DNA from 2 places in the Hymenobacter canadensis genome. Region 2 is predicted to be linked to the other one. Evidence: riboswitches for the same ligand, from Rfam matches in the RefSeq annotation. Region 2 holds a riboswitch; the other holds the start of a gene.

Region 1 (4,409 bases), 1.5 Mb from region 2:
TGGTTTTCCCACCGACCCTGTCGGTGGAGCAGGCCTCTTCCGCTCGCACGGCCGCGTTCAAGGCGGCGCTGGTGAGCGGGCAGCGCTTGGCCGACCTCACCGGCGGCTTCGGCGTGGACGTATCGTATTTTGCCGAACGTATTCCGGAAGTGCATTACGTGGAGCGCAACGCAGCCCTGGCCGACGTGGTGCGCTTCAACCTCACGCATCTGGGCGTTTCGAACGTGCAGTTTCATACGGCCGATGCGGTGCAGTTTCTGCGCAACACCCCGGACACCTTCGACTGGATCTACCTCGACCCGGCCCGGCGCGATACGGCGGCCCGCAAGATTTTCCGGCTGCAGGACTGTGAGCCGGATATTCTACGCCTAATGCCGCTGCTGCTGCATAAAGGCCGTCGGGTGCTGCTCAAAACTTCGCCCATGCTCGATATCGAGCAGGCCATTCTGGAGCTGCGGCAGGTGCGGCAGCTGTGGGTGGTGGCCGTGGACAATGAGTGCAAGGAGGTGCTGTACGAGCTGGGCCCCGAGCCGGCCGTCGATCCGGAGCGCCACACCGTGAACCTGCTTCGCACGGGCCAGCAGCAGGATTTCCGCCTGAACCGGGCCCGCGAGGCCCGCGCCATCCCGCGCTACGCCGAGCCGCAGCAGTACCTCTACGAGCCCAACGTGGCTATTCTGAAGGCGGGCGGCTTCCGCAGCATCGGTACGGCGTTTGAGCTGCTGAAGCTGCACCAGCACAGCCACCTCTACACCTCCGACACGCTGCACCCCGATTTCCCGGGCCGCATCTTCCGCATCCGGGCCACCGAGAAATACGACGCCCAAGCCCTACGCGCCCACCTCGGCCCCGAAGTCCGCGCCCACGTCACAACCCGCAACTTCCCCGACACGGTGGCCGAGTTCCGCCACCGCACCGGCATCCGCGAAGGCGGCGACCTATACCTGTTCGCCACCACCAATCTGGAAGGTAAGCTGATGGTGCTGGTGACAGAGAAGGATCACGGATTAGCGCGGATTTAAGCGGATTTCACGGATTTTGTGGACGGCGTTAAGCTGCTCGCTTCAATTGTCCTGAGACACAAAGCAGAAACAAGGGGCTTGTCAAACGGCAAGCCCCTTGTTTCTGCGCGATTATCAATCGTCCACAAAATCCGTGAAATCCGTGCTAATCCGTGATTCATTTAACCTTGCTGGTCCAGAGGCTGCTGATGATGCGGAAGCGCCAGGGTAGGCTGGCGGCTTCTTCGCCGGCGTAGGCGAGGCCCACGCGGGGGCTGCTGAGCACGTCGGCTTCCGGCACCTGCTCGGCGTGGTCTTCAATCCAGAGCGTGTCGCCCTGCAAATCGGTGCCGGAGAGGGCCGGCGTGACGCCCAGCGCCTGCGTGAGCAGGCCAGGCCCGGCCGTAAGCTTGGCCGAGGCCGTTTCCAGCCCACGCCGCCGAAGCATAATATCCAGACCTACCAGCGGCTCGATGGCGCGGATCAGGATGGTATCGGGTTTGTCGGCTTCGTTGGTGCTGATGTTGAACAGCGTGTGGCGCTGATACACCTGGTACAGGTAGGCGCGGCCGCCGGGCTCGTGCAGGGCGTGGCCGTGCGGGCCGCGGCGCTTCAGGTGCAGCTGCATCGACTGGTCGCCGTGGTGCGAGTAGGCCTCGGTTTCCACGATGCGACCGCCGGTCAGCTCGCCGTCGAGGCACGTAAATAGGTATTTGCCCAGCAGGTCGCGGGCAATCTGCACGGGGTCGGGGCGGCGGTAGAAGTCGGGCGGGAGTTTGGGATGTAGCATATTTCGATGTAGCATAGGCTTCAGCCTGTGCCGGGCGGCGGCAGCGGCGCAAGAACAAGTTTCGGTTTATGGTTGAGCTGATACGTTTTCTGCGGGAATTGTGGCGGCCGGCCGGGGGCACAGGCTGAAGCCTATGCTACAATCTGCTACCTTTGGGGCGTAGAGGTGGCCGGACCCCGATTGCGGGGCGAGGCTGAAAAGGGAATCCGGTTCAAAGCCGGAGCTGTCCCCGCAACTGTATGCTTCACGAGTCGGCGCGCCTCAGCTGCCACTGTTTCCGAGAAGGTTGCTCTCCCCAGAGCAGCCGGAGAAATGGGAAGGCGGCGCGCCAGAAGCAAGCCAGGAGACCTGCCTTTACATTTCCCTATGTTCAGCGCCCTCGGTGGAGGGGCGGAGAATGATGGCAGTGGTGGCTTTCGGGCCACCGGAATTTCCTGTTTTCGGCCTCGGCTGCGGCCTGGCTTTCGGCAACGAAAGCTGGCGTCGGAGTTCTGAACTGAATTTTCCTTACCCGAAAATTTGGTTCAGCTAATTAACATTCCGCTTGCTGCACGGCTCCGGCTGCTGCCGCTCATGCTGCTTTGCGCGGCCCTGGCAACTCCCGCCACGGCCCAGCAGGCATCGCCGCACGCCCTCGACTCGGTGCAGGCGCTGCCGGCGGTGCGCGTACAGGGCATTCCGGCCACGCGCTTCGCCACTGGCACCCGCCGCACCACGCTCGACACGCTGGCGCTCCGGCAGACCGGCGCCGGCACCCTAGCCGATGCGCTGTCGTTGCGCACGCCGCTTTATCTGAAAAATTATGGGCCGGGCCAGCTGGCCAGCATCACGCTGCGCGGCACGTCGGCGCGGCACACGGCCGTGCTGTGGCAGGGCTTCAACATCAATTTACCTTCTTTGGGCGAAGCAGACTTTGCGCTGCTGCCCGTAAGCGGCACTACCCAGGTAGCAGTGCAGCACGGGCCGGCCGGCGCCACCTACGGCACCGGGGCCATTGGCGGCACGGTGCTGCTGTCGTCGGAGGCGCGCTGGGGGCAGGGGCTGCAGAGCCGGGTGCAGCTGGATGGCGGCAGCTTCGGGCTGGCCGCCGGCTCAGGTGAGGCCACGTTCAGCAACCAGAAGCTCTCGGTGCGGACGGCCGCCTCCTACCGCACCGCCCAAAACGACTTCCCGTACCGCGAGCCGGTGGGCCGCGAAAACGGCCGGCTGGTGTACGGCCCGACGCAGCGCCAGCAAAACGCGCAGCTGCGGCAGTGGAGCCTGGCCCAGGATGCCACGCTGCGGGTAGGCGAGCAGGGAGAACTCACGGCCGCCGTCTGGCTCACGGATGCCGACCGGCAGATTCAGGCCGCGCTGGGCTCAGTAAACCGCCGTGCCCGGGAGCGGGACCAGAGCCGCCGCCTGCTGGCCGGCTACCGCCACGTGAGCAGCCGCCACGAAACGAGCGTGCGCGCCGCCTGGTTCGAGGACATCATCAACTACCAGGACGACGGCATCCGGAGCGACTCGCGGGTGCAGACCAGTCAGGCCCAGGCCGAGCACACGTTCCGGTTTGCTCCCACGCTCAGTTTGCGGCTGGGGGCTGAGGCGCAGCATTTCGTGGCCCACGTAGATGGCTATGAAGCGCCCACCGTGACCGAAAACCGATTCAGCGGCTTCGGGCTGCTGCGCTACGACCCGCTGCCGCGGCTGCAGCTCAGCCTGAACGTGCGGCAGGCCTTCATCAGCGGCCGGCGGCCCCCGCTCACGCCCACGGCCGGCGCCGAGTGGCTGGCCTGGCAGCGCGGCACCCAGCAGCTCAGCGTGAAAGCCAGTGCCTCGCGCAGCTACCGCGCCCCCACCCTCAACGAGCGGTTCTGGTACCCCACCGGCAAGCCCGACCTGCGCCCCGAAACCAGCCTGGGCTACGAGGCCGGCCTGCGCCACGAGGTGCGCCCCACTCCCACCCTGCTGCTCCAGACCGAGCTGACAGCATTCCGGCAGCGCGTAGACGACTGGGTGCAATGGCTGCCCACCGACCTGGGCTACGCCCCCAACAACCTGCGGCAGGTGCTGGCCCAGGGCCTGGAAGCCAGCAGTGAGCTACGCTGGAAACCCGGGCGCTACACCCTGGCCGCCCGCGCCGCCTACGCTTACACCAGCTCCCGCAAAGTGCGCGGCTACGTCCTCGACGAAGACCCGGTGGGCCAGCAGCTGGCCTACGTGCCGCTGCACACTGCCGCCTTCAGCACCGACCACAGCTGGCGCGGCTGGCTGCTGACCAGCGCCCTCACCTTCACGGGCTTCCGCTACACCACCGCCTCCGGCACCGATTTCCTGCCCTCCTACCTGCTGCTTAATGCCCAGCTGGGCCACGAGTTTCGGGTGGGCCGGGCCCGGCTGACGCCGCTGGCGCAGGGCTTCAACCTCGGCAACCTCCGCTACCAGAGCTACCAGAGCCGCGCCATGCCCGGCCGCTCGTGGGTGGCCAGCCTGCGCGTGGCGTGGCGCTGATTCCGCTTGTTTTCATCTTCCATTTTTCCCTTATCCATGTTCCATTTTCCTATGGCTACGCGCCGTTACGCGCTGCTCGGCGCCGCCTCTTTCCTGACTCTGGCCGTTACGTCCTGCGACCCGGA
Region 2 (4,409 bases):
CTGGCCGTTGATTTTCACGGCTTTGGTGGTCGTGAAGGTGGTAGCCTCATTGGCACCGGTGCGCCACACTTTGCCGTAGGGCTCCAGGCCCCCGAAGGCTTTGCGGCCTTTCAGCGAAGGGCGGCTGTAGTCGATGGTGAAGCCGGGGCCAGTGACGGTGGCCGGCGGGCTGGGGCGCTTGCTCTTGTCTTCGGGCTTTTTGGCTTGCGCCATGGCCTGGCCGGCCAGCAGCAGGCCGCAGAACACGAACAGCAGGGTGAGAATCTTTTTCATGAGAAACGGGAAAAGGTGAGTGTGGAAGAAAAGTAACAAACCGAGCCGCAACGTTGCGCGGCACCTCAGAACCGGCCCTACCCGAAAAGGTTAGCCGGCCGCCGTATCCATGCGTGAGGTGTCGCGGGTGTCGGGCATGCGCAGGTACACCACCAGCGAAATGGCGGCGCAGGCCGTCACGTACCAGTAAAACCAGCTTTCCACGCCCTGGCTTTTGGCCAGCAGTGCCACGTACTCGGCTGTACCGCCGAAAATGGCCACCGTGAGAGCATACGGCAGCCCCACGCCCAGCGCCCAGCGCCCGGATTTCCGTTGGGAACAGCTCGGCCTTCACCACGGCGTTGATGGACGTGTAGCCGCTCACGATAGTCAGGGCCAGCACCAGTAGCCCGAACGCCACGCCGGGGCTGGGAGCCGCGCCTAGCCACGTCATCAGCGGCACGGTGCCCAGCGTGGCGCCCACCCCAAAAAACAGCAGCACCGGCCGCCGCCCCACCCTGTCCGACAACGCTCCGAGCAGCGGCTGCAGCAGCATAGCCACGCCCAGCGCCCCAAACGATACCAGCGTGGCCTGGCCCTTGGTGAAGCCGGTGGTGTTCACCAGAAACTTCTGGGTGTAGGTGGTGAAGGTGTAGAACACCACGGTGCCGCCCAGCGTGAGGCCCACCACCGTCAGCACCTCGCGCGGGTAGCGCAGCAGCAGCCGGAGCTTGCCGGGCTGCGGCACGGCAGCGGCGTTGTCGGCGGCGGTTTGGTGGGTGAAGGCGTCGGTTTCTTCCATGGTGCGCCGCAGATACAGCGCCACCACGGCCGCGGCGGCCCCAATCCCGAACGGCACGCGCCAGCCCCAGGCCTGCAGTTCGGCGGCGCTCAGCACCTGCTGCAAACCCAGCTGCACCAGCAGCGCCAGCAGTTGCCCCGCAATCAGGGTCACGTATTGAAAGCTGGAAAAGAAGCCCCGGTTGCGCTGGTCGGCCATTTCGCTCAGGTAAGTGGCCGAGGTGCCGTACTCGCCGCCCACGCTCAAACCCTGCAGCAGCCGCGCCAGCACCAGCAGCACCGGCGCCGCCACCCCAATCTGGGCGTAGGTGGGCGTGAGGGCAATCAGCAGCGAGCCACCGCACATGAGCAGCACCGAGGCCATAAGGGCCGCCTTGCGCCCGGCGCGGTCGGCGTACAGCCCCAGCAGCCAGCCGCCCAGCGGCCGCATCAGAAAGCCCACCGCAAAAATGGCGGCCGTGTTGAGCAGCTGCGCCGTCTGGCTGCCCTGCGGGAAAAACGAGGGCGCGAAGTACAGGGCAAACGCCGAGTACACGTACCAGTCGTACCACTCGACGAGGTTGCCGACGGAGCCGCTGAAGATGGAGCGGATGCGGGAAGCCATGCTGCGGCCGCCCGGCACGGGATAAGTTTGCATGCCGCAAAGTAGCACGTGGCCGCGTGTAGCACGGGCTTCAGCCCGTAGCTCTGCGGCGGCGGCGGTATGGCAAGCAGCCCGGCCGGCGCGGCCGCGCCCACGCTACATTCCGCCCCTTCCCCTACCTTCGCCCCGCTGTTCTCTGGTCGATTTCCAGTCAGACGGCGGAAGGTTCCGGGGTAATACCTGGATTAATAGGGAACCGGGTGCGAATCCCGGACAGACGCGCTACTGTAAGTCCCGCGCAGTTTTCACCACATCAGGTTCATTGGCCGGCTTCGGGCGGGCTGAGAAGGACGGTGAAAATGGGACAAGTCAGGAGACCTGCCTTCCGCTGCATTGATGAGGCTGCCTTCGCGAAAAAGGATCTTATCGGGTGTTTGTGCGCTGCCATCGGGCGGGCGGCTGCGGCTGGCCGGTGCCGGGGCGGCGCGTGGGTGGCCGGTAGCATACCGTAGCGCAGGGCGGGTTTCTCGGAATCGGACAGGCAGGCTTCGTTTCCTTCCTTCTTCCCCCTTTTTCTGCCATCATGGACCTTGCCGCCAAAATTGCCGCCGCCGAAACGCGCATCTTCAAAGCCGTGTTTCCCAACACCACCAACCACTATGACACCCTGTTCGGGGGCACCACGCTGCACATGATGGACGAGGTAGCCTTCATCACGGCCACCCGCTTTTCGCGCCTCAAAATGGTCACCGTCTCGTCCGACAAGGTCGATTTCACCCATCCCATTCCCGGCGGCACGCTCGTGGAGCTGATTGGCAACGTTGAACACGTGGGCAACACCAGCCTGAAGGTGCGGGTGGAGCTGTTTGTGGAGCAGATGTACTCCGAGGAGCGCGTGAAGGCTGTTTCGGGCCTGTTTACGTTCGTGGCCATCGACCACGAGAAGCGGCCGGTGCGCATCCTGCCCGCCGCCGTGTAATATTTTGGCAATCGTTGCCAGCAGCTTGCAAATGTCCCCGCAATACATAACCCCGGCCGCAAAATACCGTTTCCCCTATTTTGCTATTTTCTTCGTCTGAACTTTTTGGCATTTGCCAGGGGTTTAGGCGACTACCCACAACCCGACTTCTTCTCTTGGCAATGGATCAGCAGCAGAATGATAACATCACCGCCCGATTGGAACAATCATTTAAAGATGCCGACCAGGCCCGTGAGGACCTCACCGAGTCGATGTCGAACTCGATAGCCGCCAACTCTGACCTGCTGCACCACGGTTTGGTAAGCGCCAAAGGGCTGGAAACCACCACCGAAATGTACCGGCATATGCTGGGGCAGCTGTTGCGCCATAGCTCCGGCGAAGTGCGGGCCCAGACGCTGCTGGCCTTCAACCAGTCCATGGAGAAGTTCTGGCCCCGCAAACCACTGCAGAACGACTCCCAGGGCCGACCGGACAACGCCTGATCCTGCCCTGGCCGTCGTTGCGTCCGCCCCTTCGGTAGCTACCGGAGGGGCGGCCGTGTTTTAGGGGCTACTGAAGGGCATGCCCGCGCGGCTGCGTACCTTTGCAGCCCTTATTATAGGCTTTCGCTTAAAGGATAAAAGGATAACCACCTTTCCCCTGTTTCATGTCTGCTCCCTTCCGTGAGATTGAAGTGCTGCTGCCGCCGGCCGTAGCCTACGACGAATTTGCCCGCTACGAGGCCCTGCTGCACGCCGCCGGCCTGCAGCCCGGCCAGGCCGATTTTGTGCACCTGCGTAAGCGCTCCATTGATGCGCGCGGCCGCAGCCCCCAGGTACGCCTGCGCGCCGACATCTACCAGATGCCGCCACCCGCCAGCCTGTTCGGCCCCTGGTTCCGCTACCCCGATGTGCGGCAGGCCCGGCGCACGGTGCTGATTGTGGGCGCCGGGCCGGCCGGCCTGTTTGCGGCGCTGCGAGCCATTGAGCTGGGCCTTAAGCCCATTGTATTGGAGCGTGGCAAAGACGTGCGCACCCGCCGCCGCGACCTGGCCGCCCTCAACAAGGAGCACCTCGTCAACCCCGATTCCAACTACTGCTTTGGGGAAGGCGGCGCCGGTACCTACTCCGACGGCAAGCTCTACACCCGCGCCACCAAGCGCGGCGACGTGGGCCGCGTGCTGCGCTGCCTGGTGCAGCACGGCGCCACCCCCGATATTCTGGTGGATGCCCACCCCCACATCGGTACCAACAAGCTGCCCTCGGTGGTGGCCGCCCTGCGCGACAGTATCCGGGAGGCCGGCGGCGAGGTTCGATTTGATACGCGGGTAGATGATCTGGTACTGGAAAACCACCACCTGCGCGGCGTGGTGACGGCCACCGGCGAAACCATCGAGGCCGACGCCGTGATTCTGGCCACCGGCCACTCGGCCCGCGACATCTACGAGCTGCTGCACCGGCGCGGCGTACTTATCGAGGCCAAGCCCTTTGCGCTGGGCGTGCGCGTCGAGCACGAGCAGGAGCTGATTGATAAGGCCCAGTACCGCCTCAACGACCGGGGCGAGCTGCCGGCTGCCTCCTACTCCCTGGTGCACCAGACGCAGTGGCAGGGCAAGCAGCGGGGCGTGTTTTCGTTCTGCATGTGCCCGGGCGGCTTTATTGTGCCGGCCGCCACGGCGCCCGGCGAGGTGGTGGTGAACGGCATGAGCCCCAGCCGCCGCGACTCGCGCTTCGCCAATTCCGGCATTGTGGCGGCCGTGGAGCTGGAAGATATGGATGTGCGCCAGTACGGGCCCCTGGCCGGCCTGCGTTTGCA

Evidence for each region. A riboswitch is a leader RNA that binds a small molecule or an ion and turns the genes downstream of it on or off. The one in region 2 is predicted to bind cobalamin.
Region 1: another riboswitch for cobalamin. It lies ahead of O3303_RS12325 (TonB-dependent receptor plug domain-containing protein); the one in region 2 lies ahead of O3303_RS05950 (acyl-CoA thioesterase).

What each region holds. Positions count from the first base shown of each region.
Region 1 covers NZ_CP114767.1:2,861,523-2,865,931, forward strand. The annotation lists gene O3303_RS12315 (class I SAM-dependent methyltransferase) at 1-1,022, shown strand, start outside; gene O3303_RS12320 (DNA-3-methyladenine glycosylase) at 1,180-1,791, opposite strand; cobalamin riboswitch at 1,938-2,161, shown strand; gene O3303_RS12325 (TonB-dependent receptor plug domain-containing protein) at 2,311-4,284, shown strand; gene O3303_RS12330 (DUF5074 domain-containing protein) at 4,321-4,409, shown strand, end outside.
Region 2 covers NZ_CP114767.1:1,362,495-1,366,903, forward strand. The annotation lists gene O3303_RS05940 (DUF2911 domain-containing protein) at 1-135, opposite strand, end outside; gene O3303_RS05945 (MFS transporter) at 47-1,690, opposite strand; cobalamin riboswitch at 1,843-2,036, shown strand; gene O3303_RS05950 (acyl-CoA thioesterase) at 2,220-2,615, shown strand; gene O3303_RS05955 (hypothetical protein) at 2,777-3,097, shown strand; gene O3303_RS05960 (NAD(P)/FAD-dependent oxidoreductase) at 3,262-4,409, shown strand, end outside.